Regions from separate parts of the Candidatus Stoquefichus sp. SB1 genome, predicted to be linked through region 2. Evidence: riboswitches for the same ligand, from Rfam matches in the RefSeq annotation. Region 2 holds a riboswitch; the other holds the start of a gene.

Region 1 (16,979 bases), 160 kb from region 2:
AGACACTTTTAGTAATCCAGCAATAAGCCCGCCAACTGCATTTCCAACCATTGCTGCATATAGTGGTTTTTTATACTTAAATGTAATTCCGAACATAGCAGGTTCTGTAACTCCACCTACAATTGCTGTAACAGCACATGACATAGCTGTAGATTTTACTTTTTTTGTTTTCGCTTTTACACCTATAGCAAGACTTGCTGCAAACTGATTCATATTAGAAATAATCATAGCTGGTAAAAAGAATGGATCATATCCTAGTGAAGCAAAAGCCGATGTCCAATATGGGGTCATCATTGTATGCATTCCAGTCATAACCATTAAAGGGAGTAATGCACACAATATAGATACGCCTAAGAAACCAATTGTTTCATAAATCCAGATAACACCTGCTGCAACATATGTCCCTATATAATAACCAAGTGGTGCTATCACAACTAACATAAGTGGCAAAATAATGATTAATGAAAATGTTGGAACAACAAATGATTTTAAAATATCTGGGCAATATTGACTTATCAATTTTTCAATTTTACTTAAAACATATACTGTCATAATAATAGGTATAACAGTTGTAGAATAATTAGCCATATAAACAGGCAATCCAAAAATGGTCATAGCAGTTCCATTGGCTGCTGCTTCAATAAAACTTGGATAAATAAGTAAAGCTCCTAACAACATACCTAATCCCTGATTAGCACCAAATTTTTTAGCAGCTGTCGCTCCTAAAAAGACTGGGAAGAAATAAATAAAAGCATCTCCTAACCAATAAAGAATCTGATAAGTTGTACTTGTTTCTGGTAAAATTCCTGCCATATTGGCTAACATGTAAATAACTTTAATCATTCCACCACCAATCATCATTGGGATAAGAGGTGTAATACTTCCTGAAATTCCATCCATAATCCCCATAAGCACAGACTTTGGAGTGACTTTTTTCTTTTCTGTATTTACATCAAGATTTTCATCAATTGCATCTTCTCTTTGCAATCCACCAAAATCACAAATCTCTGCATAAGCGTCAGCAACAGCTGGTCCAATAATAATTTGTAATTCATCATTAGACCATTGTATTCCTAAAACTTTATCTGCATTTTCTATCGCTTCTAAATGAACTAATCCACGATCTTTTAAATTAAAACGTAATCTTGTTGTACAGTGTTGAAAATAACTTATATTTTCTTTTCCACCAATAGATTCTAAAATAACTTTTGCAAGTTTTTCATACTTTTTCGACATTTTTTCTCTCCTCATTTCTTTTATATTTGCAAACATTACATGTGCACTCTGCAATGAAATTGCTAAAACAAAAACCCCCATACATAAAAGATTAACTCTCTTATGATCTAGGGGGTTATGCCCTTACGGTTACAGTCCTCTCTTGTACATAATCGATTGACATGAAGAATTAAATAAAGTAATTCTTCCTCATCTAAAATCCAATTTTTTTCTTTATTTAAATAATCTGCTAATTTAATAACACATTGATATGTTTCTGGTGTTTCATTTTTTAATGATTGATATATTTTTAAATTATCACTAGAAATAGATTTTTTCTCTGAAATACGTTTAAATAAATATCTTAAATGCGTAGCAAAACGAGAAAAATTAACTGTATCTCTTTTGACTTCTATTCCAAAAAATTCTTCAATGACTATCGTCATTTTTTCAATTAATAAATCTAAATTTTGTTCAGTATTTCCTAAAGAAGAGTATAATTCTGAATTAATAATATTCATTGCTATTCCACTGAGTTCTTCTTTAGGTAAAGAAATATTGAGTTGTTTTTGGATAATCATTAATGCATACTTGCTAATTTGTATTTCATTTGAATAAAGTTGCTCAAAATCATAAGTCAAGGGGAAATCAAATACAATTCCCTTTTGGTATCTTTCAATACTAAAATGGATATGATCAGCCAAAGTAAACATTAAATTAGGGTTCAATCTATTCTTTAACTTATGTTTTGCATAATCTACAACCTTAATAGATATTTCTAAAATATCTTCAGGTATTTCATTTAACAAACCAATATATTTAGAATCAATCCCATAATATGTCCGATCAACTACACTTAAATCAGTTATCTCACAAGGAATTTTGATAAAACCAATTCCTTTGCCAGACACAATCACTTCTTCACCTTGACTATCAACTGCCATAGCAAAATTATTATTAATCTTTTTTATAAGCCTCATTCTTGATTCCCACCTTTTTATGAATAATTGATAATCAAATCATGACAACAAACATTTTCACCTATACTTCTTTTTTCGATCATTTCTTTTTGATCAGTCATAACAACCACTGTTGTTAAATCATAGTGCTGGCTCTCAATATAATCTTTATCTATTTTTATAATTGGATCTCCTGCTTTAACTTTTTGATTGACAGTTTTTAAAGTTTCAAAACCTTTTCCACCAAGATTAACTGTATCTATTCCAATATGAACAAGAATATCCTTTCCGTCTTTCATTCTCACTCCAAAAGCATGTTTAGTAGGAAAAATCATTGTAATCACTCCATCACTTGGTGAACAAATCATACAATTATCTGGAATAACTGCAAAACCTTCACCCAACATCTTAGATGCAAATACTTCATCTTTAACATCAATAATATCAATACATTTCCCGTCAACTGGAGCATATATCTTTGCTTCATTTTTCTTTTTAAAAAAATTCAACATAATTCCACCTTTCTGAAAATAAAAAACTCCTCGGTGCAACCAAAATATATGTATATATATATTTTGGTTATGCCTCCCGAAGAGTGACAATCCTTTTCTATTTACAAATTAATCATAATATGCATTATTCATTTTGTCAATATATTTTAGAAAATAATAATTATTTTCTATCAATAAATACAAAACATTATTTTTTAACTAAGTAATTCATAGAATAATTCTAAATCTTCCTTAATCATATCTAATGAATTTTGCCAAAATTCTTCAGATGTCAAATCAATACCAACACTCTTTCCAACATCTTCTAGATTCATCTTGCCTGTTAATGATAAGAAGTTCTCATATGTCTTTGCAAAAGATGCTCCTTCTTTTAAATACAATCCATATAAACCTTTCGCCAATAACAAACCAAATGCATAAGGAAAATTATAGAAAGCATAATCTGCTTCATAATAATGAGGCTTCCATGTCCACATATAAGGATGCAATGTCTCATGATCCAAACCTTGACCATAAGCTTCCTTTTGTGCTTCAATCATTAAAGATTTTATTTCATCAACACTAAGCGGTCCTTCTTCTCGTTTTTCAATCAAACGACTTTCAAATAAGAAACGTGAATAAATATCTACAATAACTTGTGCACAATCTGATAACTCATTTTCTAAAATCATGAGTTGTTCTGCTTTTGAAGCATTTTTTAAGGCTGCTTTTTTCACAATTGTTTCACAGAATGTTGAAGCTGTTTCAGCTATTGGCATTGGATATTGAGCATTCAAAGCTGTTTGACTATTTAAACAATGTCCATGAAAACCATGTCCAAGTTCATGTGCCATAGTAATCACATCACTAAAATCATTTCCATAATTCAATAAGAAACGACTTTCTTGAATGCAATGTAAATTATGACAAAATGCTCCACCAACTTTCCCTTGTCTAGGATAAACATCAATCCAATTCTTTTCTATTGCCATTTTGGCATAATCACCTAAATTTTGTGAGAATGATGAGAATTGTTCAATAACGAATTGGCTTCCTTTTTCATAATTATATTCACTATTCACATCAACAATTGGTGCATACATATCATACCAAGGCAATCCATTTTCATATCCTAAATGTTTGGCTTTTGTTTGAAAATATTTTTCAAACATAGGCAATGCTTTTTTCATTGTTTTTAATAAAACATCTAATGTTTTTTGAGACATTCTCGAATCTATGAGTGTTCTTTCTAAAACAGAGTGATAACCTCTTAATTTTGCAACCGTAATAGCTTCACCTTTAATTGCATTTAAAGCACTTGCTATTCCTAATTCAATATTTTGGTAAGCTGCTATTTCAGCTTCATAGGCCTTTTTTCTGATTTCTTTATCTTTTGAATAAGCCATATTTAAGATTTCAGTTAAAGGATACGTCTTATCATCCATTGTAATCATTAATGAAGAAATAAGTTGATCTTTATATTTTAGCCATGCACTTGATCCAGTTGTTTTCATATTAGCTAAAACAGATTCACTTTGATCATCTAACAAGTATTGATTTTGTTGTTTAATTTCATTTAAAACAAAAAGATGATTTTTAATATCTTCATTGTCTATTTTGGATAAATCAAATTTTGCTATCCATTTTTGAATTTTAGCACTTGTATCAGCAAAAGATGCTAAAAGATTTTCTATTACAGAAGCATATTTTAATGCATCAAGATTATTCGTATCAGCATTCATTATTAAACTGATAAAAGCATATACCTTTTCTACAAGATCATCTAAAATATTTTCTTGTTTTAAATATGCAACAAGGTTATCTTCTGTTTGCATACATGCAGGATATTTTTTCATATCTGTAAGAATAAGTTCTATCTGTTTTAAATCATTTAAAAAGTCTTCATCTTGAAAAGATGTATATAATTCTTTTAAACTCCATTTTCTATCCATAATCTATCTCCTTTATTCTCTATTTATTATACACAGTTTTTATGATATGATAAAGCAAGTTGTGATTGTAATGTGATTGCATTTTCATAAATCACATGTTATGATGAATTTATTAGAGGATGGTGTAAGAATTATATGGATAAAACAGAATTTTTAAACTCGTCATTAGAATTTGCTAAAGATTTTTGTTATTTGTATATTGGCTTGAATTCTCAACAAAACTTATACTCACTTGTAGAGTTATTAGATGATCATCTTTCAGTTATTGGAACAGGAAAGCATGAATTTTATCATAATAAAAAAGATTTCATAAATGATTTGATTTTAAGTCAACAAGAAGCTAAAGATATTGAATTTGATATTTTAAATGAAGAATACTATGGGACACCTATCAATGATGTAACTTGTATCATTTATGGTAAACTATGGCTTAAAGAAAAAGATGCTGATCAAAAACCTATTATTATTGATATGGATACACGTTTTAGTATTATTTGTCAGCTTGTTAATTCTGAAATTAAAATTGTCCATATTCATCACTCAATGCCATACCTAGATCAAAGTGAAAATGAATACTATCCTAGAACAATTACCGAAAAAGCTAATCAAGCTTTAGAATATTCGCAGTATTTAGAAAAAATAGTTGAATTAGATGCTTTAACTGAACTCTATAATAGAATAGCAATCGAAAATAAAATTGATGAATTCCTTCAGACACATCATGAAAATTATGCTTTTTATATGTTAGATATTGATAACTTCAAACATATTAACGATACCTATGGTCATCCATTAGGTGATATCATTCTACTAGAGATTTCAGAAATATTAAAAAAGATTTTTAGTAAAATAGCATACATTGGTAGAGTTGGTGGAGATGAATTTGTTGTTTTTGTAACTGAAGTTTTATCACAGGTAGATATTGAAACAAAAGCACAACAAGTCATTGATGAATGTGTAGAGTTATCATCTTTACATCAATGTCAAATGAGCTGTTCAATTGGAATAGCAATTTCTAATGAACAATTATGTTCATTTTCAAAATTATTTTCACAATCTGATAAAGCTTTATATCATAGTAAAGCTGCTGGAAAATCACAGTTTGCATATAAAAAATGACCTCAATAAGAAGTCATTTTTTATATGCAGTCACATCATGACAACTAAGCATAATAGCATCTTGTCCCTGCCATTTTACATATGTTGCATCTACATCAACCCAAAGATTAAAATATGGATTATACACTTCTAATTTCTGATTTGTACAATCACCTTTTATGTTTTTAACAGGACAAAACTCACACGGTGTTTCTCGTTGCATAACAACTTGATAGCAAGGCATTCCTTCTTTAGCCTGAGGACATATTTCTTTGGTTTTTTTATTAATAAATAACATCTGATAATCTTTTGGATCAATAACATAAATCCATGAACTTTGATTATCTAAAAGATTTAAAAGTCCATCTTTTTCTCTTTTTAATGCTGTTTCTGCTCTTGTTTTTAATAAGAAAATACTTAAAATTTCAGAAATAAAAACTAACACATCTATCTGATCTTGTGTCCAATAACGATTTTTTCGACATTCATCAAAACCAACATATCCTTTGAAATGACCATTATCTTTGATTGCACATTGTAACATTGATTTAATACCTTGAGGAGCTAAAATTTGATATTGTAATTTTGGAAGTTGTTTAATATCAGAACAATAGAATATCCCTTCTTCATTAAAATTATCAATATAATGACCTCCAAGATCTTTTTCATAAGATACATGCTTTAAAGAATCAATCTGAGGTTCCACACCTTGATTACACCATTCAAAAGTATTACAACAATACAAATCATTATCAACATTCTCAAAAATATAAACACGACTCACATCAAACTGTAACCCAACAATTTCTAACATTGCTTTCACAGCCACACCAACATCAGATGAATTATATAAAACACGAAAAACATACTCAGAAAATTGACCACCAGATATTCTATTACGCTCATTGGAATCAATCGTTTCATTAATATATGATCTTGGTTTACTAAATATCAAATATTCCTGCGTAATCGATTCATCAAAAATGACAAATTGTTTCTTTCCCTCATTCTTTGCTTGATATAATGCTCTATCTGCTTTTTGAAACAATTCAGTAAATTCTATACCATCTTGTGGTGCAATCGAAACGCCAATACTACATGAAATATGTAACTGATCACCATGACTCTCTTCAAGCAACTGCATTTGATTCAACATTTTTTGAGCATGAGACTGAATCATTTCTCTATTTTGTACATCTTTAAAGAAAATAAGGAACTCATCACCACCAATACGCCCAATAATATCTTTATCACTAAAATTATTTTTCATTCTTCTTGCAATATCACTTAAAATAGCATCACCAAACAAATGTCCCTGAAAATCATTAATTTCTTTAAAATTGTCAATATCAATAATCATCATTGCACACATCTCATCACTTGACATTTGAGCCAAATAATCTTTAATTAGATTTTGTGTTGTAATTTTATTATATATCCCTGTTAATGCATCCTGCTGTGCCTTACGCAATAGATACTGAGAACGACGTTTCTCTTCATCGATATCAATAATAACACCAATAGCTCGCAAAGGTTTATTCTGTTTATCAAATTGAGCTGTTAAACGCAATTTCCACCATTGATACTTTTGTTGTTTATTAATAATTCGAACTTCTTTTTCTATATAATGCTTTCCATGATTAATTTCATCTAATAACTGACTAACTTTTTCGATATCATCTGGATGAAAAACTTTTTTTATTCCCTGATTATCTAATCCCTGGTTATGTAATTTAAAAATATTATTATCAAAAACATTCTTCCAATTTCTTGAAAATCTAACTTGCCCATGAACAATATCCCATTCAATAATAATATCATCCGTCTGATTCATAATAATATCATATCTCTCTAAACTTAATTTCAGTTCTTCACGAATCACTTTTTCTTCTGTAATATCAATAATAATACAATGAAAAGATGGGACCCCTCCCAAAACATCCTCAATTAACTGCCCTTTATCCAAAACCCAAACAGGATGTCCATCCTTATGAATAACTCTATATTCTATCTGTTTTGTCTTTCCTAAAGCCATTTGTCTTTGCACTTCCTGCAGTGTTATTTGACGATCTTCTGGAACAATCATTTCCCAAAAACTATTATGAAAACGTTCTTCAATATCCTTGCGTGTATAACCAAACATAGACAAAAAGCCTTCACTCATATAACGAATAGTTAATTTTTCATCATAAAGACATTTAAAAATACCTCCTGGAATATTATCAGTTAAAACCTCTAAATCATCATTCACTTGTTTTAAACGCAATATATCCTCATACTGTATTGCTTTAAAACGATAATTCTGTTTTGCATGAGATTCCTCTACAATATGATCAATCATCTGTTTCTCTGTTTCAAATAACGACATACTTACTTCTGTTAATAGAATATGTTCTTTTTCTTGTAAGATGCTTAAATTTCCATAAGTATAAAAAGAACTTTGTTCATGATCTTCTTTAATCCCTAAATTCATCTTATAAGACATATGCCAAACAGAATCAGAAAATTGAACATCATAGAAAATCACATCATCAAAAACAAAAATATAACCTTGTTTTGCTTCTTGAATAAGCATTTCTAAAACTGCATCTACTCCTTTTATAATCTCTCGATTATAAAAGGGACTCCAACATATATGAGGATGCATCATCGGTAAAAGAGACGTCATATTTCTATCAAAATAACCATGTAAAAACTCTTTTGCAAATTGTATCACTTGTTTTTCTTCCATACATTCGTCCCTCTTAATCATGAAAATAACGTTCTTCAAATTCTAAAACTGGAATTGGTTTTCCAAATAAGAACCCTTGTATATAATCAGGATCTGTCTTTTTCACAACCTGATATTCTTCTTCAGTTTCCACACCCTCAACACAAACTTTCAAATGAATAACATGAGCCAATTTCACAATATACTCTAAAAAGATATACTCATAACTTTCTTCATGAATTCCTTGAACAAAACTACGATCAATTTTAATTACATTTGCTGGTAATTCTTTTAAATGGCTCAATGATGAATAGCCTGTTCCAAAATCATCAATAGCCACTCCATAACCCATTTTTTGGATATTCTTAAATTCTTGATTAATAAATTGTAAATTAGGAACCCAACAATTCTCAGTTAATTCTAAAATACAATTTTTAATTGGCGAATGATTCTTATTATGTTCATTTTTCAAATATTCTAATAAAGCATTTTCTTTTAATTGAATATAAGAAACATTAATACTCATCATAAAATCCGGATTATACTTTTGCCATATTTCACATTGCTTAACAGCTTCTTCAAAAACCCATTTTCCAACTTGAATAATTAACTGACTTTCCTCCAACAAGGGAATAAAATCAATGGGTGAAACTTCACCATGTTGAGGAGAATGCCAACGAAGTAAAGCTTCTGCTCCAACAACTTCTTTCGTTTGTACATCAATTTGAGGCTGATAATATAATTCAAACTCATTACATCCATTAACAACTGTATTATGCAAACTTTCCTGTAATTCAATAATCTTTAATTTTCTTTGATACATTTCTTTTGAAAAGAAAACCAATTGATTTTTCCCATTCATTTTTGCGATTTCAACAGCATTTTCAGCATGTCTAAAAAGTTTCTGATAATTGTGTCCATCTTTAGGATAAAAACATGCTCCAGCAGATAAAGAAATATAAACACGCTGATGATCCATAATAAAATTATTTGTTACAAATAATTGAATATTTTCATAAATAGTTTGTGTAAGATTTTCAGTTCCATTTTCAATTAAAAAAGCAAACTCATCACCATCTAAGCGATACATTTGGCACCCTTTAGGTAAAACAGTTAATAATTGTGTTGAAATCAAATTCAAAGTTCGATCTCCAAAAGCATATCCATACCGTTCATTAATATTTTTAAAATTATCTATATCCAAAACAACAATAACACCTTCTTTTTGATCTCCCAAATTTAAAAGTGTTGTTAAATCCTTTTCAAATTGTTTTCTATTTTTTAATCCTGTAATATTATCAAATTTATTTTCTTTACCAATATTAGAAATTCTCCCAACCATATAAGTTGGTCTATTGCATTGATCTTTACTCACTTTTCCACGACATGAAACCCATATAACTTGACCTTCTTTATTATACACACGGTATTCCATATCATGATATTCTTTCTTCCCTTCTTGAATCAGCTGCATATCATGTAACCAAAGTGGTATATCTTCACTCACCATAATACTTGACCAAACTTCTACCACATTTTCACGAATGGAATGACTAATATTTAAATCTTCAAAAGCATTTTCAGATATATGAAAAATACCACTTTGAATATTCCACATAAAAAGATAATCATCTGTACTTTCTGATAATAAGTCAAAAAAGATATCAACATTTAAATCATCGCTTTTTGTTATACTAGACATAATAGCCTCCTATCATTTCCTCGTATCTCTATTATATCTTAATTAACTTCCTAATACTAGATTGATTAGCTGAAAACAAAAAAAGACTCCAACGAGCCTTAATATCTTATCCTTTCAATAAAAGCTGTAATAATAGCAACTATCGGAAAGATAATCCAACCAGGATGCCATAACTCCTGTGTAAATCCTAAAATCAAATAAACCATAGCAGCCAAAGGCATTGTTAAAGAAAATAAACTTTTTTCTTCTTTTCGCATTTCCTCAATATGTTTTTTATTTTGAACTAAAAACTGATACATTGTATACTTTATACCCTGATAAATAAATATAAACACTGAAAATGCAACACAAACCATTAATTGAGCAGCCGAAGCCTTTTCTCCATATCCTGTATTATCCAAAAAAACAATAATAGCAACAGACATAATAATCAAAAATACACCAAAAGCAATCGAAACACCAAATTGTGATTGAAACTTTGTATGCTTTTTTTGTAAATCCTGTAAATCCTGAAAACTCATATTAATTTCCTGCTTTTCCAATTCACCATATGATTCACTTTTAATTCCCAATATAATCATACCAAAAACCGCAATTGCAACAACTGCTAAAAAGCCAAAAGTGCCGATTGTTTCATATTGTGAATCCTCACACAAGATAGGCATACAAACTGATAAAATAATCATGGAAACACAAGCACCAATCCCCATACCAAAATTCTTCTTATACTTTAGATAATCTTGAATCTTTTCATGGGTCATAAAATATTTGGAGTCTGTTTCAGATCCAGCATCCTGATTACACTCATGATTATCTTTTACTAAATAATCAATTGTAACCCCAAATAAATTGCTTAATAAAATTAATTTATCCATTTCAGGATATCCTGCACCAGATTCCCACTTACTTACTGCCTGTCTTGAGACATTCAATTGCTCAGCTAAAGCCTCCTGTGACAAGCCTTTACCTTTTCTTAAATTCTGTAATTTCATTCCAAAATCCATATATCCTCACCTCACTCATATCATATTAAAAATGGGGCATTATCTCCACCAACATTGACTTGCTTTTTGTCAACGTTAAGTTGCAAAAGCCTTTTTTTCAAGTTGCAACTTTATTTTAACATATTTTATTATCAAATCTATAAAAAATATGTTAAAGTATTTAGAGGTGATAAAAATGATAAAAGAATTTCAAAAATTATTAACAGAAAAGAAAATTGATTATTATATTGTTCCAACTGATGATGATCATCAATCTGAAAATGTTGGAGATTATTTTCAATCACGTGCATATTTAAGTGGTTTTACAGGCAGTGCAGGAACTTTACTCGTACAACCTAATGCTGCATACTTATGGACTGATGGTCGTTATTTTATTCAAGCTGCTAATCAATTGGAAGATGGTATCACACTTATGAAAATGGCTCAAAAAGGTGTACCAACACTTATAGAATTTTTAGCAGAAAATGTTAAAGAAGGAGAAACAATTGCATTTGATGGTCAAACAATGACGACTCAATTTGTTTTGGATTTAGATGATGCACTCAATGTAGACTATAACCTTGAATGTGTAGATTTATTAAAAGACTTCTGGACAAATCGTCCAGCTATGTCACAACAAAAAGTCTACTGTTATGACTTAAAATATCATGGTATGCCAGTTCATGAAAAAATTGAAGTCATCCAAGAATATATGAAGGAAAATGATTGTCAATCTCATATTATTACAGCATTAGATGACATTGCCTGGATATTCAATATTAGAGGAAATGATATTCCTTGTTCACCAATGGCGCTTGCCTTTGCTTTAATTACTGATAGCCAATCTTATTTATATCTTCAAGATGGCACATATGATTTAGATATGGTAAAAGTTCTTCAACAAGAAAATGTCTTAGTCAAAGATTATCGTCAAATATATGCAGATGCTGCATCATTAAAAGGACGTGTTTTATTAAATACAAGCAATCTTAACTATCAGCTTTTTAATCAAATTCAATGTGAAATTGTCAATGGAATGAATCCATCACAAGCTTTTAAAGCCATTAAAAATGACATAGAAATTCAAAACACAAAAAATGCTCATATCAAAGATGGTGTTGCTATGACAAAATTTATGTATTGGTTAAAACAAAATGATGGCAAAATTGCAATGGATGAAATGAGTGTTTCTCAAAAAGTTTTAGAATTTAGACAACAACAAGATTTATTTATTGAACCTAGTTTTACAACTATTTGTGCATGGAATGAAAATGCTGCATTAATGCATTATCATCCAACAACAAAAGACTTTTCACAGATAGAGGGTCATGGTTTATTGTTGATTGATAGTGGCGGTCAATATTTAGATGGTACAACTGATATTACAAGAACTTATGCTTTAAAAGAAATATCAACAACACAAAAAGAACATTTCACAATGGTTCTTCAAGGTATGCTGGCATTACAAAATGCATCTTTCCTTTATGGTTGTACTGGACAAAACTTAGATATTCTTGCAAGAGCCCCTATGTGGTCTGAAAATATTGATTATCAATGTGGTACAGGACATGGCGTTGGACATTTTCTTAATGTTCATGAAGGTCCTCATGGTATTCGTCCAAAACCTAAATTTCAAGGTGAAGGATGTGTATTAGAAGCAGGCATGATTGTTACTGATGAACCAGGTATTTATTTAGAAGGTCAGTATGGTATTCGTATTGAAAATGAGTTATTGTGTGTCGAAGGTCAAGAAAATGAATATGGTCAATTTATGCATTTTGATTGTTTAACACTTGTTCCTATTGATTTAGACGCTATTGAAATAAGTATGTTAACTTATAAAGAGAAGAAATGGTTAAATGATTATCATCAAGAGGTTTATAAAAAGATTTCTCCTTTCTTAAATGAAGAAGAGAGAATTTGGTTAAAAGAATATACAAGAGAAATTTAAAATTAGAATGTATTATTAAAAAAGATATGTTTTTCCTTCAATGGGAAAACATATCTTAGATTTTATCAATTACTCTCATTATTATCTAAAGCAACTTTTTGAAGTTGCTTTTTTTGATTTAAACGATGATTTGTCCAACGTCTCATCAATTCATAAATCACTGAAAATGTTGGTAATCCAAAAACCATTCCTGGTATACCAAACAATCCACCACCAGCACTCACAGCAAATAGTACCCATAATGCCGAAAGACCTACTGAATTTCCTACAACATGTGGATAAATTAAATTAGATTCAAATTGTTGTAATAAAGTACTAAATATTAAGAAGATAATAGCTTTCATTGGTGAAACAAAAACAATGAGCACAGATGAAATAAAGGCACCAATAATCGGTCCAAAATATGGAATAATATTTGTAAAACCAATCACAATTGCAGCAATAGAAGCATATGGAATATCTAAGATGACACATCCAATATAACATAACACACCAATAATAACCGATTCTGTTAATTGCCCTGCCAAGAAATTTTCAAATGTTGAAGATGTTAATCTTACAACTTCAGTTGCCTGTTTAAATTGTTTATCCTTTAAAAAAGCTCGACCAACCCTTTTAACCTGACGCATTAATGTATCTTTAGAAAACAGCATATAAATAGCCATCACAAATCCCATAAATATATTAACAACACTGGTTGTAAGATGAGAAACCCCTATTGCTATACCTGGTACCCATGTTGAGAGTTTTGATAAAATAGTTTGTCCAAATGTTTGTTGGAATTCTTCTATTTTTGTCATAATATCAGGTGCTATTTTCACTTCTTTTAAGAAATAATTGACCCATTCTTCCACTTGTCTAAATATTTCTGGTAAATTATCTATTAATGTTTTGACATTATCAATCACTTGGGGTAACACAACCATGACTAAAACCGCAAGAATTAATAAAACAAGAACAACTGATAGTACTGCAGAAACCAATTTTTTTGTTTTTTCATTTTGAATCGGTAATTTCTTAATAAAATATTTCATAGGTATATTAAAAATAAATGCCAAAATAAAACCTATAATAAATGGTTTGATAATCCTAAACAATTGTCCAATAAAACCAATAATGGCTCCAAAATTCATTAAACATAATATTAATACAGCAATATATGTTACAAGTATTATCATATTCTTTAAAGTTAAATCTCTCATCTTATCTGTTGCTTTCATTAAACCACCTCTTTAAGTATGAGTATAATCAAATAATATGTCTTTTATATGAAGAAAAGGAACCATCAGTTCCTTATTCTAAAATATATTTCTTCATGAATACTTCTTTTCTCTCCAATAATTGGAATAAATAAGCACCAATCATTAAAACAATAACTTCTCCTGCAAACACATAAAATGCATTAATCACAAATGGTAAATCAAGAACAAAATACAATTCTGCACCCACAATTATACCATTGACAATAGCAGCAAATATTCCTGCTATATAAATATTTTTTATTTTATAAATTCCTAAACATGCTATTGCTGTTGCAAGGGTTCCAAAACACATATCAGCTAATCCTAATGGCGATGGTAAATTAGCCAAAAAACATCCTATAATAAGACCTGGAATATACTTTTTGTTATAAAATGCTAGAAATATTAATATTTCTGAAATTCTCAATTGAATCCCACCATAGGCAATACTTGAACATGCAATTGTAAGTGCTGCATAAACACAAGCAATCATCGCATTGATTGCAACTTCTTTAACTCCTTTATTCATTTGATTTCCTCCTCTTCTAAAAAACAGTTAGAAGCCAGACATGAAAAAAGATGGCAGAGCCATCATTCTTTCATGTCCTTAGTTTTTTATACTGGGTTTGGCTCTCGAACCAGTGAACACATTCTAACATACAAATCTATATTATTCAATATGATATTGCCAGCCATGATCTCCATGATAAATCATACGCTTACTCATTCCCCCATCAACAATAAATGTTTCACCTGTTATAAATCCAGCATCTTCACTACAGAGAAATGTAACCATCTTTGCAATATCTTTTGGTTTTCCAACTCTTCCTACAGGAATAGCCATTTGATCTTCTTTTGAAAATTCTTCAGTATCATTGACATCAATCCATCCTGGAGCAATACAATTTACTCTCACATCTCCTGATAATGAAATAGCTAAAGCATGTGTTAAAGCCACAATACCACCTTTAGCACTTGTATATGACTCCGTATTTGGTTCAGACTGAAAAGCTCGAGAAGATGCAATATTAATAATTGATCCTTTTTGTTTCTTCAATTCATCTTGAAATTGTGAACTTAAATAATAAGGAGCTATTAACCCAATAGATAAAGTTTTTTGAAATTCCTGATAACCACATTGACTCATTATTCCCTGATGAGAAACACAGGCATTATTAATCAATATATCAATTCTATTCAATTTCTTTTTACAAAAAGAAATAAATTGATTTAAATCTTTTTCTAAAGAGACATCACCATGATAAAAGAATACGGATTCACTCTCTAATAGTTTCCCATAACTCTCATTGATATCAATAAAACAAACTTTTGCTCCTTCTTGAACAAATTCCTCAATAATTCCTTTTCCAATTCCATGACCTCCACCAGTCACAACAACTCCATAATCTTTATATTTCATTGAATCACCATCCTTTCCAATATTTTATCACAAATAAAGCAAAAACGATAATTAACTTTTGGCAAATATTTATAGATAGAGAATTTGCTATGTGCTATAATATTGTCATGGAATAATCATAACGGTAGGTGGTTATGCTTTGGTCGAAAGATCAGAGATCGGAAACTCTGTTGATATAGATATCTCTTTTGAGAAATTTGAAACAACGGAGGTGGTGAAACATGAGCGATTATGAGATTTTATCTTTAATGATAGCTATCATCGCAATCATTGTGAAGCTACTCCTTGAAATTATAAAAGGAAACAAAAAATAACTACCCGGCCTAGGAAACTGTGGTAGTTATTTAAAACCCAAAATCCAAGGCATAACCGTCTATCGATTATTCCTTTCATTTATATTATAACCAATTTTTAATAAATATCAATACATTTATGCAATAAGCAAATATACAATTTCCATAACTCAATCTTTTGAAAAGTCGATTTTGAATCTTCTTCTCGATCATTTGCTCGTAAACACAATAGATAACTTTAAGCAAATATTTATAGATAGAAAATTTGCTTTGTGCTATAATATCATCATGGAATAATCATAACGGTAGGTGGTTATGCTTTGGTCGAAAGATCAGAGATCGGAAACTCTGTTGATATAGATATCTCTTATGAGAAATTTGAAACAACGGAGGTGGTGAAACATGAGCGATTTTGAGATGTTGTCTTTAATGATAGCTATCATCGCAGTCATTGTGAAACTACTCCTTGAAATTATAAAGGAAAACAAAAAATAACTACCACTTTGTTGACTGTGAGGTAGTTATTTTACCACATAAATCCAAGGCATAACCGTCTATCGATTATTCCTTTCATTTATATTATAACCAAATTTTCATAAATATCAAGGCATTTATGCAATAAGCAAATATGCAATTTAGAAAACTCTATTTTTTGATTAAAGTTCCATTTTCTTTTATCTATATATGTAATGACACTCCACATGTAAAACATGTGGTATTCATGCTTATTTCAATAAATAAATTAAGAAAGGAATTGTTACAATACCCAATAATGTTGAAATAAATACTGTTTTTGCTGCTAAAAATTCATCTTGTTGATATGTCTTAGCAAATAAAACAGCTCCATTGGCTACTGGCATAGCCAATATGATAAGCGTTATTCCTTTAATCATTGGATCAATTAAAAGATAATCAATAATAGGATAAAAGAGTATTGGAATCAGTAAATTAATAAAACCAGAAA
Region 2 (16,979 bases):
GTGCTAAACTTGAACTTCCACCATAACAAAACAATACACAAGCCGCCCCAGCTGCAAACAGAACAACATGATGAATCCAAAGAGCAGAAACCATTAATAATAAAGATAATGACACCAAAATACCTAACACCTTTAAGATAAAAGAAGTTCCTTTCTTATCAAAAATCAATCCCCAAAAGACTCTTCCTAACCCATTGAATAAGGATACAAGGCTAACCAATGTCGCTGTTGTGGTTGCTGTGACTTGCAAATCTTCCTGAAATGTTGGAGCCATATGATTAATTAAAGACATACCAATTCCACCTATTAATATATAAAAGAGCACAAAAATATAAAATGTCTTCGTTTTCAAAACTTGTTGTGGCTGATAACTTATTTTCTCAATCGTTAATTCTACTTGTGGTAATTGCATTTTTTCATCAGGTGTTGGATAATGCAAAATAAAACTCCCTAACAGCAAGATAAGAAATGAGGATATTCCTAAAACCGCAAAGACCCCTTTCCATGAAATCATTTTCACTCCATATTCACAAAGTTGACCAAATGCAGTTGTACTCATTGCATAGCCCATCAACAAAACTCCTGTTGTTAATCCTAATTTATCTTGAAAATACAATGGTATTACGCTCACACACACATTATAAATCATTCCTATAGAAATTCCACAAAAGATGCTATAACTGATATACAGATGCCATGCCTGACTTGCAAAAGTTGTTGTGAGAAATCCAGTTCCAATGACAAATGCAATGATTCTCATAATCAGTTGTGGTGCTATTTTCCTGACTAAAAAGCCACCTGTAAAACTGCCTATTGAAAAACAAATAAAACATAGAGTAAATGCCAAAGATGTTTGAGAACGTGTTAATCCTAAATCATTTTCAATTGGCACAACAAATAAAGAAAATGCATACCCAATTCCCATAAACAATAATATAATAACTGCACAAATTAAATAACCCCATCTTTTTTGACTCATAAATTCCCCTCTATTTTAAAACTTGACTAAATTCCTTATAATTTTTTGCATCTAATATTTTTTGAATCTTTTCTGTATCCTTTGTAAGTTCTGCTAATTGACCAAAAATAACTCTAAATGAATCTTTATCATCTGGATCTAAAGCAATCATTAAAATGATTTGAACCTTTTCTTCACCCCAAAGAATCGGTTTCTTCAAAGTCATAAAACCAATACCTGGTTTCAATATATGTCCTCTAAACGAATGAGGAATCGCAAATCCATCCCCAATAGATGTAGGGGCAAGATTTTCTCTTTTTAAAACAGATTCAATAAAACCTTCATCAACATATTTTTGATTCATCAGTCTGGTTCCCATCAATGTCATGACTTCTTCTTTACTGCGACAATCACATTGAAAAAAACAAATATTTTCTTTAATTTTAGAAGTCAGTTTTCCATATTGACTTATTTCTAAAGTTTTTTGATTCATGGTTGATTGGAACATATCTGATAAATGATGCATATCATCTTTATTCAGCATTGGTGAAACAACCAAAACATCCATTCCTTCTAATGACAAAGGGACAGTAGAAATAACAAAATCCTGATCATCCTTGTGCAATTCCTGAGCTTTAAAAAGAGGAACAATATCTTTGATAATGACATGTGGAAAAGACAAATGAATCTTTGCTTCAATAAACTGAGATGTAGACATTCCACTTCCACACACAATCACAACTGTTGGATTCTTTCTAATTGTGTAAGCTTTTTTTCGTTTTAAAGAAGCCCCTACATATAAAGCCAAATCACAAATATCATCTTCCTTTAACAAACAGTAATGCTCACGTGTTAATAGTCTTGATATATATGTTGCGATTTCATACTCATATGGCAAATCACTTTTAATTGTCTTTTTTAATGGATTTTCAATATATATCGAATTCATTAAACGAATGAATAAAGCATTTAAATGTATAAAGAGTGATATCATAAATTCTTCATCAGTGCTTAAATCCTCTCCATATAAAGCATCAACCTCACGTATAATTTCTACAATTCCATCATATGTTTGAGGTGAAATGGCTCGAATACTTTCAACATTTCTATCTTGATAGATGCGTTTGTTTTGATACTTTAAACCGACAACATTCATATAAACATAAAGTTCATCACCATGTGGAATATCAATTTGAAATATATTTTTTAACCCTTCTATAATATATTGACTCATTTGCCACTCTAACCCCTGAGTATAATTCATTTCTTGAATCCCATCACATTTTTTCCCTTGATAAAGATGTTCAATCATAATTGCGACTTGCAGAATAAAATGAATATATGAATTATCAGCAATAACCAAATCATATTTCTGTTCAGTATTTTGTAGTAAAAGTCCTATTGTTTTTAAAGATACATGTTCAAAAAAAGGTTGAAGTTTTTCTAATACCTGATCACCTCTATAAACAACGATTTTTCTTAAAACATATGCTTCCGCAATCCGACATTTCAATTCTGTACCTTTTAAAATCATTCCATACTTGACTGATTTTTCTAATTTCAGGTCAAAATTTTCAAAAAATGTTAAGAGTTTATTGACATCATTCATTATCGTTCCTTTACTCACAAATAATTTTTCAGAAATACTTTCCATAGATATATAATCATTTGCTCGTAATAATTCTAAAGCAATATAATATTTTCTAGTCTCAGGCAAGAAAGAAGATGCATTTTCATCTTTTAACAAAAGATTATCTAAATATTTCTTTCCATCAGGTGTATATTCTAGCCAAATACCCTTCCCTGTCTTTGTATTAAGAATACAACCAGTTGGTTCTAATTCATCTTTAATTCTTTTGATATCTGCTTTAATTGTTCGTGAACTGACTTGTAAGAGATTAGCAAGCTGGACTGCTGTATATTCTTTTTGCCCAGTATAAAGAAATTCAAGAATCTTTTTTTCACGCGGTAATAACACTCTTCTTCCTCCTTTCGACATATTTTTTATAATTTAACTACATATATCATAACATCTTGTTTGTATACTCTCAAAACATTAATTTGCACTAACCTAGTGCAATGCAATTCTCATATCTCATAGTTATAGTTAACAGAAAAAGAATTGCGATTCGTAAAAATGTATGTTATTCTATTGATACACTGGTTCGAGAGCCAAACCCAGTATAAAAAACTAAGGACATAAAAAAGATGGCTCGTCCATCTTTTTTTGTCTGGCTTCTAACTGTACTTTAGAAGAAAGGAAAACTGAATATGAAAAAGAAAACAAAGATTCAAATGGTTATGACCATTGGAATCACTTTGAATGTGATTGGCGCATTGATAGCCATGACATTCTCTATTCCATTTTATATGGATTCTATTGGCACGATTTTGGTTGCTGGATTACTTGGTCCAAAATATGCCATGTTAACAGGTGTTTTAGGAAGTTTGACAAGTGGTTTCACTTTCGACATCTATTCCTTTTATTATGCTCCTGTCCAATTGCTGACGGGATTTTTTGCAGGCATCCTTTATCACACCGCTTGGTTACAAGGGAAAAAGACACCAATTGGAAGTCTACTCGTTGGTATTCCAACCTCAATCGCAAGTGCCATGATAACAGCTTATCTTTTTGGCGGATTGACTGCTGGCAGTAGCAGTGCCTTTGTCTTTTTATTTCATAACCTTGGATTAAATCTTGTTGTGAGTATATTTGTTGTTCAAATATTAACTGACTATACAGATAAACTGCTTGCTGTGTATTTGACACGTTTGATTATTGAAAGAGGAAACTTAATGGAGAAATGGGGGATAGCATGGAAAGATACAGCCACATTACAAACAAAACAAAAAGAGAAATCGTTCTCTTAAAAGCAAGACCATGTCTTTGGTCAAAATGTACATTTTGTGATTATATTGAAGATAACTCAACCTGTACAAAAGAAATGATTGATATCAACAATCAAGTCCTGGATTTAATAACAGGTGAATATGGTGTTTTAGAAGTTATTGATTCAGCAAGTATTTTTGAATTACCTAAAGATACATTATTAAAAATCAAAGAAATTATTGATAAGAAACATATTCATACTTTATTCATTGAAAGTCATTGGATTTATCATAAACGCATTCAGGAAATAAGAGATTTTTTTGGAATCAAAACAATTGTTAAAATTGGGGTTGAAACTTTTGATGATGAATTTAGAAATGGTTATTTAAATAAAAATGCAACATTTCAATCAATTCAGGAATTAAAGCAATACTTTGATTCACCATGTTTAATGGTCGGTATTCAAGGACAAACCAAAGAAATGATTATAAAAGATATGGATATACTGACACACTTTTTTGAACATGGAACAATTAGTATTTATCGTAACAATTCTACATCTGTCAAAAGAGATGATGCATTGATTAACTGGTTTATGCATAAATATCATTATCTTATTGAAGATACAGGTTATGATTTTCTATATGATCCAACTGATTTTGGTGTAGGTAACTAATTTTGAGACAAATTTGAGACTTTATACAGTCTTTTGCATGATATAATGACATTGTTGTCATTTTCCTGTTAAGGGAGGTGAGAACAATGTTCATTGAGATATTTATATCTTTGAGTGTATCTATCGTAGCAGGTATCATAACATATTATATTTGCAAGTGGCTTGATAGTTTACATGACTGATAATAAGCACAGAAAAGTCAAGGATCGCCTTCCTTGACTTTTCGTTTGAGAACAATGTTCTCGATACTTATATCTTTCATCCATATCTTAGCATAGATAGGATGATATTTCAAGTATTCCAAAAGTTGATTTTTTTAAAACATCCAAAAAGAAACATTTTGAGATATTGTCAATCCAAGCTTCTTTTGTAGTTGTAAAGAAGCTTGATTATTTTCAATAACTTGACAATAAGCAACCCATCCCTGATCTAAAAAATAATTGATAAGATAACTTTCTAACATTGTTGCATAGCCTTTTCTTTGATAGGCTGGAAGCACTTCTAACAGCCCCATACTTCCTTCACTATGAATACCAATAAAACCTGCTAACTCATTCTTTTCAAAGAGTCCCCATAAATGCTTCTTTTCTATAAGTTCATCAATATATGCTGATTCATCGCTATGCTCATAAGTTTCCTTTATAATCTGCGAATGTTCAGGCGTTAATAAATCAATAGATACATAAGGTGGATATGTGATAGGTATATGAACTTGTTGTTGATAAACAGCTTGATAACATGCAAAGAGAAATGTCCGATGATAATCATTTATCAAAATATCAACAATTTCCTTTTGTTTCACATCAAATAGTTGATACTGCTCCAACCTCAATTGCTTATAAAGTGTCTTAAATTTCAAAACATTGGTCATAGAAATCATACATACACCACTTCTTAACTCATGGAAAATAATCCCATCCTCATCCTGATAAAGAATTTGAGCTTGATTTAATCTCATCGGCTCTAACATATCTATATCATTAATATAATCTAACTTATGCATTTTGTTTTAACCAATCTGCTTTTTCAAGAGTATAACATGCACATTTGACCAGATCTTCTTTATCGATTTTCTGTTTTACAAAAACCTCACCTGTATATTTCATTCCACACTTTTGCATAACTCTTCCTGATGCCTGATTTTCTAGATGATGAATAGCTTTTATTCTTGTGACAGGTGTGTGTGTAAATAAAAATGCAATCACTGCTTCAAACGCCTCACTCATATATCCTTGATTCCAATATTTTTCCCCAATCACATATCCAATCTCAGCATAATCGTCTTGCAAAAAATCATTGACTGTACCAATACTCCCAATCACTTGATCTTCACCTTTTAAAGTGATTGCTAAATCAAGAGCATTATCCATTTCAATGTGAGGCAATTGGATAGTCGTAATAAATTCTTTTGTTGCTTCTACATTTCCATGAGGATACCAAGTTAAATAACGTGTAATCCTTTCACTATGGCAATAAGAATCAAACATACTCTTAGCATCTGATAATTGAAAATTTCTCAGTACCAAACGTTTTGTTTCAATCGTTGCTTTCATCGTTTCCCCTCCTTCTATATTTGAGATATTATAACATATCTTTTCATTTTCTAAATAAGAAATGATTGTTCTTTTGATATGAATTTGTTTATAATAAACGATAGAGGTGAAAAGTATGAAATTATTAGCAAGTGATTTTGATAATACATTATGGTTTGATGATCATATGAAAGATAAAGATGTGACAGCAATCAAAGAATTTCAACAGCAAGGAAATTACTTTGGTGTTTGTACAGGAAGGTGTTTACATGGCATTATTGCTCCTAGCCAACCATATGCACTCGAACATGATTTTTATATTCTCTTAAGTGGTGGTCTTATATTAAATAAGGATAGAGAAGTGATTTTTGAAAAACAAATTCCTTTATCACTCGTAAAGGAAATTTATCAATTTCTCAACAAAAAAGATATGACAATTGTCTATCAGGATGTCATGTATAAAGTTTATAAAACAAAAAAGCATGATTTTCATGGTGTTTATCTTGATTCCATAGATGAACTCAACACCAAAACAGTCAGTGCATTTTCATTTCATTATGCATATGATGAATTAGACAAAGCTAAAGTTGCTACAGAATTGATTCATCAAAAATATGGAGATGTTATTGAAGCTTATCAAAATAATCAACATATAGATTTAGTTGCGAAAGGATGTTCTAAAGGAAATGGCATAAAGATTATTCAAGATTATTTTCAATTGGATATCAAAGATATTTATGGAATTGGAGATTCATGGAATGATTTACCAATGTTAGATGTCATTGAAAATGGTTATTCATTTACATATGCCCCTTCTCAAGTCCAAAAACATGCCAAAACAATTGTTGAAACACTTGCTGATTGTATAAAAGACATTGAGAGTCAATAGACTTTTAGATATAATAAGGATAGATTATTATTTGTATATCGAAATATTTTTATAAAAATAAATATATTTTTGTTATTTTCCAAAAGTTTATCCTTTGTTTTTGATTATATCAAAAATTATTTATTAAAAAATTGACAAATGTATACAAAAATGCTATTATCAATGCAATAACGAAGGAGGACGTCTTAATGATGATAACTATTAACATTTCCAAAACCATAATGTGTTTTTTGAATTGTTAATAAGAGACTGTCTTTATTTGTATATTTTGAAAATCAAGAAAGCCTCATTAAAATAATGAGGCTTTTTTTATTAGAGGGGGAGTCGTATGAAAATAGGTGTTATTGGTCTTGGAACAGTTGGATTTGGAGTTGTTGAAATCTTAACTGAGCAAAAAGCAAGATTAGAGAAACAAATTGGTGAAGAAGTCACAATTAAATATGGATGTTCTTTAGATGAAGTCACTTTACCAGATGGAATTATTTATACTCAAGATTTTCATGAAGTCATTAATGATGATGAAGTTGATGTGATTGTTGAATTAATTGGTGGAACAACAATTGCTAAAACAATTATTTTAGAGGCTTTAAAGAAAGGGAAACATGTTGTTACTGCCAATAAAGCATTGATTGCTCATGATGGTCAGGAAATCTTTGAAACTGCTTCACAGCATAATGCAAAGATTTATTATGAAGCATCTGTTGGTGGAGGAATTCCTGTAGTTGTACCAGCTAAAGAAGATTTAATTGCCAATGAAATTGAAAAAATTGAAGGGATCTTAAATGGAACAACAAATTTTATCTTAACATTAATGGAAACAGATAATCTTGATTTTGATGAAGCATTAACGATTGCTGATGGTTTAGGTTTTGTTGAAGCTGATGCCAGTTTAGACTTAGATGGAATAGATGCAGCACATAAAATTCAGATACTTGCGATGAATGCTTTTGAAATATTCTTTGATTTCAATAAAATTCAGGCAACTGGTATTAGAAATGTAACAAAAAAGGATATGGATTATGCCAAAAAACTTGGTTATCGTATTAAATTAATTGCTCAGGCAAAAAAATTACAAGATGGTTATGGAATTGATGTTTCTCCTACTTTAATTGGTATAAAAGACATTGTTGCAAATGTGAATCAGGCATATAATGTAGTAGAGATAACATGTAACTATTTAGAAAATGTTATTTTCTATGGTAAAGGAGCAGGTCGTTATGTAACTGCTAGTGCCGTTGTTAGTGATATTATGAAAACACATAAACAAGATATGTGGAAACATGAATACCAATATATTGAAAATGTTTATCCAATAACTGAATCTAAATATTATGTAAGATGTGATCATCCTTTAGATATTGACTATGAAACTTATTTCTCTCAAGATAAAGACCATATCTATATTACAAACAAGATTGAACTTGCTGATTTAGAAAATCAATTACAGGGTGAAACATATAACTTATTTAAAGTGAGGGGTTAAGATGAAAATTATTGTCCAAAAATTTGGTGGTACCTCAACACGTAGCAAAGAAACACGTGAACATATGTATAGAAACATTATTCGTGAATTAAATAATGGAAATAAGGTTGTTGCTGTAGTGAGTGCTATGGGGCGTTATGACGATCCATATGCTACAGATACGCTTTTATCCATTGTGAATACTGATAAATTAACAGATGAAGAAATTGATCGTTTAACAAGTATTGGTGAAACGATTTCAACTTTGGTTGTGAAAAGTGAATTAGCTCAAATGGGTTACACTGTTGAAACAGTCACAAATGCTGAATTAGGTATTCAAACAGATTCACATCATATGAATGCAACTATTACAACTGTTGAAGGTCATCATATTCAAGAAAAACTAGAATCTGCAGATATCATTATCTGTCCTGGTTTTCAAGGTTATTCACAAAATGGAAAAGTGACAACTTTAGGACGTGGTGGCAGTGATCTTTCTGCTGTTGCAATAGGGGTTGCGATTGATGCCAGTGAAGTTGAAATTTATAGTGATGTAAACGGCATTTATACTGCTGATCCAAGAATTGTTCCAGATGCAATCAAATTGGACTATATCAGTTATGCTGAAATGTTAGAATTATCTAAAAATGGAGCCAAGGTGCTTAATCATCGTTGTGTGCAGTTAGCTGCCAAACATGATATCGTTATTCATGCAAGAAGTTCATTTGATGAGAGTAAAGGAACATATGTGTTAGGAGATGAGAAAATCATGAAAGACCATTTAAATCAATTAATTATATCAGGAATTACCGGTTCACAAAACGAAGCTCGTATTACCCTAGTTGGTGTTGATGCCAAAGTCAATGGAGCTGGACAACTTTTTGAAAAAATTGCTGAAGCAAATGTCAATGTCAATGTTTTTAATCAAGCTTTAGTAGGTGGAGGTAAAATGGATATTTCTTTAATCATCAATGATAAAGATGTTCCAGGTGTTGTGGAAGTTATTAATGACTTAAAAGAAATATTAAAACCACAAAAAACAATTGTTAGAGGCAATATTGGAAAAGTTGCTGTTATAGGTGTTGGTATTAAAAACAATAAAGGCATGTTCCAAAAAGTTTACAATACATTAATGAGTAATGATATTAATGTTGAAATGACATCTTGTAGTGAAATTAATATTTCATGTTATATAGATAGAGATGATGTCAAAAAAGCGCAAGTGTTATTACACGAGGCATTCTTAGGTTAGGGAGGACATATAAAAATGAAAACATATAAAGTTGCGATTGTTGGTGCTACAGGGGCGGTTGGAAGAGAAATGTTAAGATGTATCTTTCAATTCAAATTTCCTTTTGAAAATTTAAAATTATTAGCTTCTGCTAGAAGTGCAGGAAAAGTTATTGAATATGAAGGACAGGAGTTTGTTATTGAAGAATTAACTGAAAATTCTTTTGAAGGTATTGATGTTGCATTTTGGAGTGCTGGTGGAAGCATTTCTGAAAAATATATGCCTTATGCAGTGAAAGCAGGATGTATTAATATTGATAATACATCACATTTTAGAATGGATCCAGATGTTCCTTTGGTGGTACCTGAAGTCAACGCTGAAGCGTTGAAAAATCATAAAGGTATTATTGCCAATCCAAATTGTACAACGATTCAAATGGTGAGTGCCTTAAATCGTTTAAATGAATATTTTGATATTGAAAGAATTATTGTTTCTACATATCAAGCTGTTTCTGGTGCAGGAGTTGCTGGTATGGAAGAACTTTATAGACAATCTCAAGAAGTATTAGATGGAAAAGAACCCGTGGCTAAAACACTTCCTTGTGCAGGAGATAAGAAACATTTCCCAATTGCTTTTAACTGTATTCCTCAAGTTGATAAATTTGATTTAGATAATCATTTCACTAAAGAAGAAATGAAAATGGTTAATGAAACAAAAAAAATCTTTAATAAAGATATAAAGGTGAATGCAACTTGTGTCCGTGTTCCGGTTTTAAGAGGACATAGTGAATCTGTTTATATTGAAACAAAAAAACCAATTGATATAGATAAAGTTTTTGAACTTTTATCAAATTCTCATGGGGTTGAATTATATGATGATATTGAAAATCAAATTTATCCTATGGCTACATTATTTATTGGTGATGAACTTGTTCATGTTGGGCGTGTAAGAAAAGATTTAGATAATGATCATGCTTTAAGTTTGTGGGTTGTCTCTGATCAATTAATGAAAGGTGCTGCTTATAATTCAGTAGATATTGGTTTAAAAATGATAGAGATGGGATTATTATAATGTCAGTTTATTTAATTCCTATTCAAGTAGCGATGATTGTTTTTCCATTCATCGCTTTTTGTTTAACTCTACCATATGCAATTTATCAGTACCATAAATATGGTTCCATCCCAATCTTAAGAAGTTTGATTATCTTTTCATTTATTTATTATATGATCAATGCCTACTTTATGACAATGTTGCCTTTACCATCTATTGAATCAGTTGCCAAAATGACTTCACCAATTATGGAACTTAGACCTTTTCATTCTGTAGGAGAAATTATTCAAACAACTCCATTTATCTGGAATCAGCCCTCTACTTATATTCCTACATTAAAACAACCTGCCATGATGGTGACTCTCTTTAATATCTTACTCACTTTCCCATTTGGAGTTTATTTAAGATATTATTTTCAATGTAGTCTCAAGAAAACAATTCTTTTTAGCTTTTTACTTTCTTTATCATTCGAACTCATTCAATTAAGTGCATTATTTGGTATTTATCCAAGACCCTATCGTTTATTTGAAGTCGATGATTTAATTACAAATACACTGGGAGGAACATTAGGTTATGCAATCTGTCCATTATTTGCAAAATTCTTACCCTCTCGAGAAAAGTTAGATGCAATTGCTTATGAAAAGGGACAGAAAGTTTCTAAACCAAGAAAATTTTTTGCTTTTATTATTGATGCATTATTTATAGTGATTATTATGTTGATGCTTCATTTCATCAATATTCCTTATCATATCAGTTATTTTATCATTATTTGCATCTTTTATATTCTGCTGCCATTTTGTAAGCATGGTCAAACAATTGGTAAATTACTTACCCGTATAGCTTTAGAAGATCCAGCAGGAACCAAAAAATATCAATATCTCATCCACTATATTCCGCTTTATCTCTTCATATTACCTACACCATATTATTTCTATCAGCTTCTTCTTTTAACAAAACAGATCAATCCGATTCTTTGTTATAGTGGTATTATTATATTATTAATTATCTTTTTCTTAACATTATGTCAATTTATTCTTTCATTCTTTTCATCAACAAAAATGTGGTTTGATTATTATTCTCATCTCACACATGTATCTCTTATTCATAAAGACAATAACTAAAAAAATGTACAATCATAAGTACATTTTTTTAGTTATTCTATCAATGAATTTGATAAAAATTTAAAGACTTTTTATTTTTTGAATTAATTTATCCTTTACTTGATCATCTTCTAATAAAACAGATCGAAACTCATGATATTTTCCATTCATCATATCTCGAATTCTTAAAATATCTTTTTGATAATGATACCCTTTTTGTAAAAGAAAAGGGATAATTATATCATAATCATAATCAAAATATTCAGTATCATTAAAAGTATAAACATCACCATAAGATGACAATAAGTCATATAACTCTCTTGTTTGTCTAGGATGAATTAAAAACAGACGTTTTTTCAATGGAGAATAAATATCTTTTAACACATATTTATCTACAAATAAAGGTTCTTGACATTGAATAGATAAACTTGCCTGAATACGATCGTAAATCTTTCCATATGCAATGACCATTGGCTGAATGATCAATTCTATTTCTAACATTTGTAATGTTTCTATTTTTAATTGAAATTGATGATCTGAAAAAGCGATTGGATATCCCTGACATGATTTTGCAAATGCATATGCTGTTTCATCTAATGAACGATGAAAAATCAAAACCAGACCCCTTGCATGTTTTATAAAATCCCAAATCAATTCAAGTTCCTCTTTTTCAAATAACATGAGCTGATTGAAAAAGCGTTGACGATATTTTGAACTTACTATCTCTTTTTGCAAGACTTCACTCCGTATCTTTGCAAGCACTCCAATATATTCATCATATTTTAATAAATCTGTTTTTAACTTTTTAGAAAATGCTGGGTATGTGCCATTTGTAGAAATGCCTAATGTCATGTTTTCAGTTTGAATTTCTGACATACTCATGAATTGAGCATTGCTTGCTGTAGCACTTGCACACATAATATGCATCCTTTTGGCATCATTGACAATTTGCTGATTAATTTCTTTATCATCAGTTGCACTATAAACAAAGAATGCCTCATTTAAATAATGACAAGAATACTGATCTTGAATTTGCTGGCAATCTAATAATTGAAAATCATCAATAAAGTCTCTGGCGATGACGATAACTTGAGCTTGATGTTTTAAAAACTGCTCAGCCTTACGAAATGCAACTTTACCTCCACCAATGATAATAACCTTTTCATCTTGAAAATCAATCAGCCATGGCATCATAAACTTTCACCAAAGCCTGACAAATCGCTTTTAAAGTTTTATCAAGATCATCTTGGGTATGACTATCACTAATAAACCATGCTTCAAATTGACTAGGAGCAATCAAAATACCCTGATGTAACATCTCTTGAAAAAAGATTGCATATAATTCCGTTTGACAAGTTTGTGAATCTTTATAATTATGAACTTCCTGATCAGTGAAGAAAAGTGTCAATAAACTTTCAACGCAATGAACTTGAAAAGGCAAATGAAGATTGGCTAAAATGTCTTGAATACCTTTTGCTAAATATTGTGCTGAATGATTGATATGCGTATAAACTTCTGGATGTTCTTTCAGATAAGTCAATTGAGCTATTCCAACACTCATTGCTAATGGATTACCAGAAAGCGTTCCAGCCTGATAAATAGGTCCCAATGGAGAAATCAACTGCATGATTTCTTTTTTTCCGCCATAAGCACCAACTGGCAATCCCCCACCAATAATTTTTCCAAAACAAACCATATCAGGAACAATCCCTAAATATTGAGGACAACTATTGTAAGAAACTCTAAAGCCAGTAATCACTTCATCAAAAATCAAAACGATATGATGTTCATCACATAATCTTCTTAACCCCTTTAAAAAATGCGATTGCCCCTGAACTATCCCCATATTTGCCGCAACTGGTTCCAAGATAATCGCAGCTATATCTTGGGGATAATGACAAATAGCCTCTTCCACTGATTGTAAATCATTATATTGACAAACAATTGTTTGAGAAATGACTGATTCAGGTATTCCTAAACTGGTTGGAGTTTGGAATGTCATGGCCCCTGATCCTGCTTTCACCAATAAACCATCACTATGCCCATGATAATTTCCTTCAAATTTAATAATCTTATTTTTATGTGTATATCCCCTTGCAGCACGCAATGCACTCATAGTTGCCTCTGTTCCAGAATTAACCATTCTTACCATATCAATACCTTCATAACTCTCCACAATCAATCGAGCCATATCAACTTCAACTTTTGAAGGCAATCCAAAACTTGTTCCATATTGACTTGCTTTTTGAATAGCATCCGTGACAACTGGATGATTATGTCCTAAAATCAATGGTCCCCAAGAACATATATAATCAATATATTCATGTCCTTCTTCATCAATCAAGTGTGCACCCTGTGCACTTTTTACAAATATAGGAGAAGTATGAACAGATTGAAAAGCCCGAACTGGTGAATTAACACCACCAGGAATATATTGACAAGCCATTTCATAAATCTCTTCATTCGTCATTTTATAAATTCCTCATCTTTCTTGCAATATCTAATGCAAAATAAGTAATAATCATATCTGCACCAGCCCTTTTGATGGCTAATAAAGATTCCTCGATAACTGATTCCTTCATTAATCCTTGTTCAACTGCCATTTTTAACATAGCATATTCACCACTTACATTATAAGCGCAAATCGGAACATTAAAATTTAATTTTGTTTCTTTAATGACATCTAAAAATGCCAAAGCTGGCTTCACCATAATAATATCTGCACCTTCATCAATATCTGCTGCAATTTCTCTTAATGCCTCTTGTCCATTCGCAACATCCATCTGATAAGCACTTCGGTCTCCAAAAGCCGGAGCACTATGCGCAGCTTCTCTAAATGGTCCATAATATGCTGAAGCAAATTTTGCACTATATCCCATGATAGGCAATTGATAATAGCCATTTTCATCTAAAATTTGACGCATAGCTAATATTTGTCCATCCATCATCGCACTAGGAGCAACCATATCAACACCACTCATTGCATAACTAAGAGTAATCTTTTGTAGATAAGGTAATGTTTGATCATTATCGATATGTCCATGTTCATCTATTATCCCACAGTGACCATGATCAGTATACTCACACATACATACATCACCAATCACAAACATATCAGGATCAATTCTTTTGATTTCACGAATAGCCTGTTGTAAAATTCCGGATTCTGCGTATGCTTCACTTGCAACACTATCTTTATGTTCAGGTATTCCAAATAAAATACAAGCCTTCAAGCCAACTTCATTCATTTGAGCAATGACATCTTTTAAACAATCTATAGAATAATGATAAACACCTGGTAATGATGAAATTTCCTGTTTTATATTTGTTCCTTCTACAACAAATATTGGATAAATCAACTGTTCAACATGTAAATGTGTTTCACACATTAATGAACGTGTGACCTGATTTTCTCTTAATCTTCGCCCTCTATAAAACATCTTTATACACCTCGATTTTCTTAATCATTCCCTGATAACTATTTTCATCAGCTTCAATAATTTTAACATTGGGATAATATTTTCTAATGGCTTTTGAAGTCATAGGTCCAATTGATAAAGCTTTCTTGATGAGACAATTCTGTTTTGATAATCTTTCAACTGATGAAGCACATGTAAAACAAACCAAATCATAAGAATCATTCTCATCCACTTGTCTTTCTTGATTATCATAAACCGATAAGAACAAATCACGATCTGTTTTTCTTTCAATTGATGACTCTTCTTTATGACTCACAACAATCATTCTTTCATCTGCTTTAAGAAATGTTTTTAAATCTTCATTGAAAGCCTCACTATTAGCCTCATGCGCAATCAAATCACTCATAAAACCATATTGATATAACAATTTTGCAGTCTTTTCTCCAATACAAGCAAAACGTGTATCAGATAACTGCCGATAATCACATTTTGTCTCTTTTAACCAATTAAAAAATCCTTTTATCCCATTTTGACTCGTAAACACAATCACACTTTGTTTAAAATTGACTGGTCTATGAGGCAATTGATAACTGATTTCCCCTAACTGAAGTTGTTTCACAAAAGCCCCCTGTTCATCAAAATACTTCGTTAAAGAAATTCTTTGATTTGTAACTGTTGTCACCAAAACTTTTTTACGAAAGAATGGCTTTCTTTCATAAAAATTTAACTGATTGTGCAATGATACAACTGCCCCCACCACAATCAACATAGGTGATACCATTGGCTGTTTTTTCACTTTATCTAATATATTGGCTAACTCACCATAAAGAGTTTTTTGATTCTTCAATGTTGCATGACTTATCAATGCAATTGGTGTCTCTGATTTTTTACCAACTTTTAAAAGATTCTCTACAATTGTTGGTAATTCTGATAACCCCATCATAAAGACATATGTTAAATCATCATTTAAAAAGCGTTGATAATCCCATTCTTTTTCATTTTGATGATGAGCAGTCACAACCATAAATCCTGAAGATAATCCTCTGTGTGTGATTGGCACTCCCCCATAACTTAAACCAGCAATCGATGAAGAGAGTCCTGGAACAACTTCAAACTCAATATGATTTTCATAAAGTGCCAGTGCTTCCTCACCACCTCTACCAAAGACATAAACATCGCCACCCTTTAAACGTACAACATACTGATATTGGTGAGCTTTTTCAACCAATAATTGATTGATCTTATCTTGAGGTAAAGTATGTTGACTTGATTTTTTACCAACATATATACACTCACATTCTGGTTTTGTATATTCTAAAATTTGCGGATCAATTAAACGATCATAAAGCAAACAATCTGCCTTTTGAATACAGTCAATGGCTTTTAATGTATAAAGTTCAATCGCTCCAGGTCCCCCACCAACAAGATAAACTTTACCGTTCATACACTTGCTCCTTTAACTGATTCGCTATCTCAATCACTTTTTGTTTGGCTTCATCAAGTGCAAAAACTGCATCAGTTTTTACAAGATGCTGACCTTCTTCATCACCTAATAGGGCATAAAAATGAACTGACTGATCTTCAATTTTTGCATAACTTCCAACTGGAATATGACATCCTCCATTGACAGTAGCTAAATACAGACATTCTAATTCTAAACGTAATTGTGCTTCATCATCACCAATATGATCAAACATCTCTAACAATGGACTATCCTGACACACCTGCAAAGCCAAAATACCTTGTCCACAAGCCGGAATCATCTCATCTTCACTTAAATATTCACTGATCATATGGGTTAATCCTAAACGCTTGAGTCCAGCACTTGCCAA

What was found. A riboswitch is a leader RNA that binds a small molecule or an ion and turns the genes downstream of it on or off. The one in region 2 is predicted to bind preQ1.
Region 1: linked by a shared signal. The riboswitch ahead of BN1865_RS13375 (QueT transporter family protein) and the one ahead of BN1865_RS14235 (ECF transporter S component) in region 2 are both predicted to bind preQ1.

What each region holds. Positions count from the first base shown of each region.
Region 1 is NZ_LN852696.1:189,527-206,505, reverse strand. It holds gene BN1865_RS13425 (PTS transporter subunit EIIC) at 1-1,236, opposite strand, end outside; gene BN1865_RS13420 (PRD domain-containing protein) at 1,344-2,195, opposite strand; gene BN1865_RS13415 (PTS sugar transporter subunit IIA) at 2,213-2,686, opposite strand; gene BN1865_RS13410 (M3 family oligoendopeptidase) at 2,881-4,617, opposite strand; gene BN1865_RS13405 (diguanylate cyclase domain-containing protein) at 4,753-5,736, shown strand; gene BN1865_RS13400 (sensor domain-containing diguanylate cyclase) at 5,750-8,446, opposite strand; gene BN1865_RS13395 (bifunctional diguanylate cyclase/phosphodiesterase) at 8,460-10,127, opposite strand; gene BN1865_RS13390 (helix-turn-helix domain-containing protein) at 10,226-11,131, opposite strand; gene BN1865_RS13385 (aminopeptidase P family protein) at 11,307-13,061, shown strand; gene BN1865_RS13380 (AI-2E family transporter) at 13,127-14,281, opposite strand; gene BN1865_RS13375 (QueT transporter family protein) at 14,355-14,831, opposite strand; PreQ1 riboswitch class I at 14,904-14,950, opposite strand; gene BN1865_RS13370 (SDR family oxidoreductase) at 14,973-15,722, opposite strand; gene BN1865_RS13365 (AEC family transporter) at 16,741-16,979, opposite strand, start outside.
Region 2 is NZ_LN852696.1:347,009-363,987, reverse strand. It holds gene BN1865_RS14245 (MFS transporter) at 1-979, opposite strand, end outside; gene BN1865_RS14240 (BglG family transcription antiterminator) at 990-2,936, opposite strand; PreQ1 riboswitch class I at 3,113-3,159, shown strand; gene BN1865_RS14235 (ECF transporter S component) at 3,230-3,829, shown strand; gene BN1865_RS14230 (radical SAM protein) at 3,775-4,464, shown strand; gene BN1865_RS14225 (GNAT family N-acetyltransferase) at 4,781-5,467, opposite strand; gene BN1865_RS14220 (GNAT family N-acetyltransferase) at 5,460-6,017, opposite strand; gene BN1865_RS14215 (HAD-IIB family hydrolase) at 6,133-6,885, shown strand; gene BN1865_RS14210 (homoserine dehydrogenase) at 7,214-8,368, shown strand; gene BN1865_RS14205 (aspartate kinase) at 8,370-9,599, shown strand; gene BN1865_RS14200 (aspartate-semialdehyde dehydrogenase) at 9,615-10,649, shown strand; gene BN1865_RS14195 (VanZ family protein) at 10,649-11,749, shown strand; gene BN1865_RS14190 (precorrin-2 dehydrogenase/sirohydrochlorin ferrochelatase family protein) at 11,810-12,922, opposite strand; gene hemL (glutamate-1-semialdehyde 2,1-aminomutase) at 12,903-14,198, opposite strand; gene hemB (porphobilinogen synthase) at 14,200-15,168, opposite strand; gene cobA (uroporphyrinogen-III C-methyltransferase) at 15,158-16,591, opposite strand; gene hemC (hydroxymethylbilane synthase) at 16,581-16,979, opposite strand, start outside.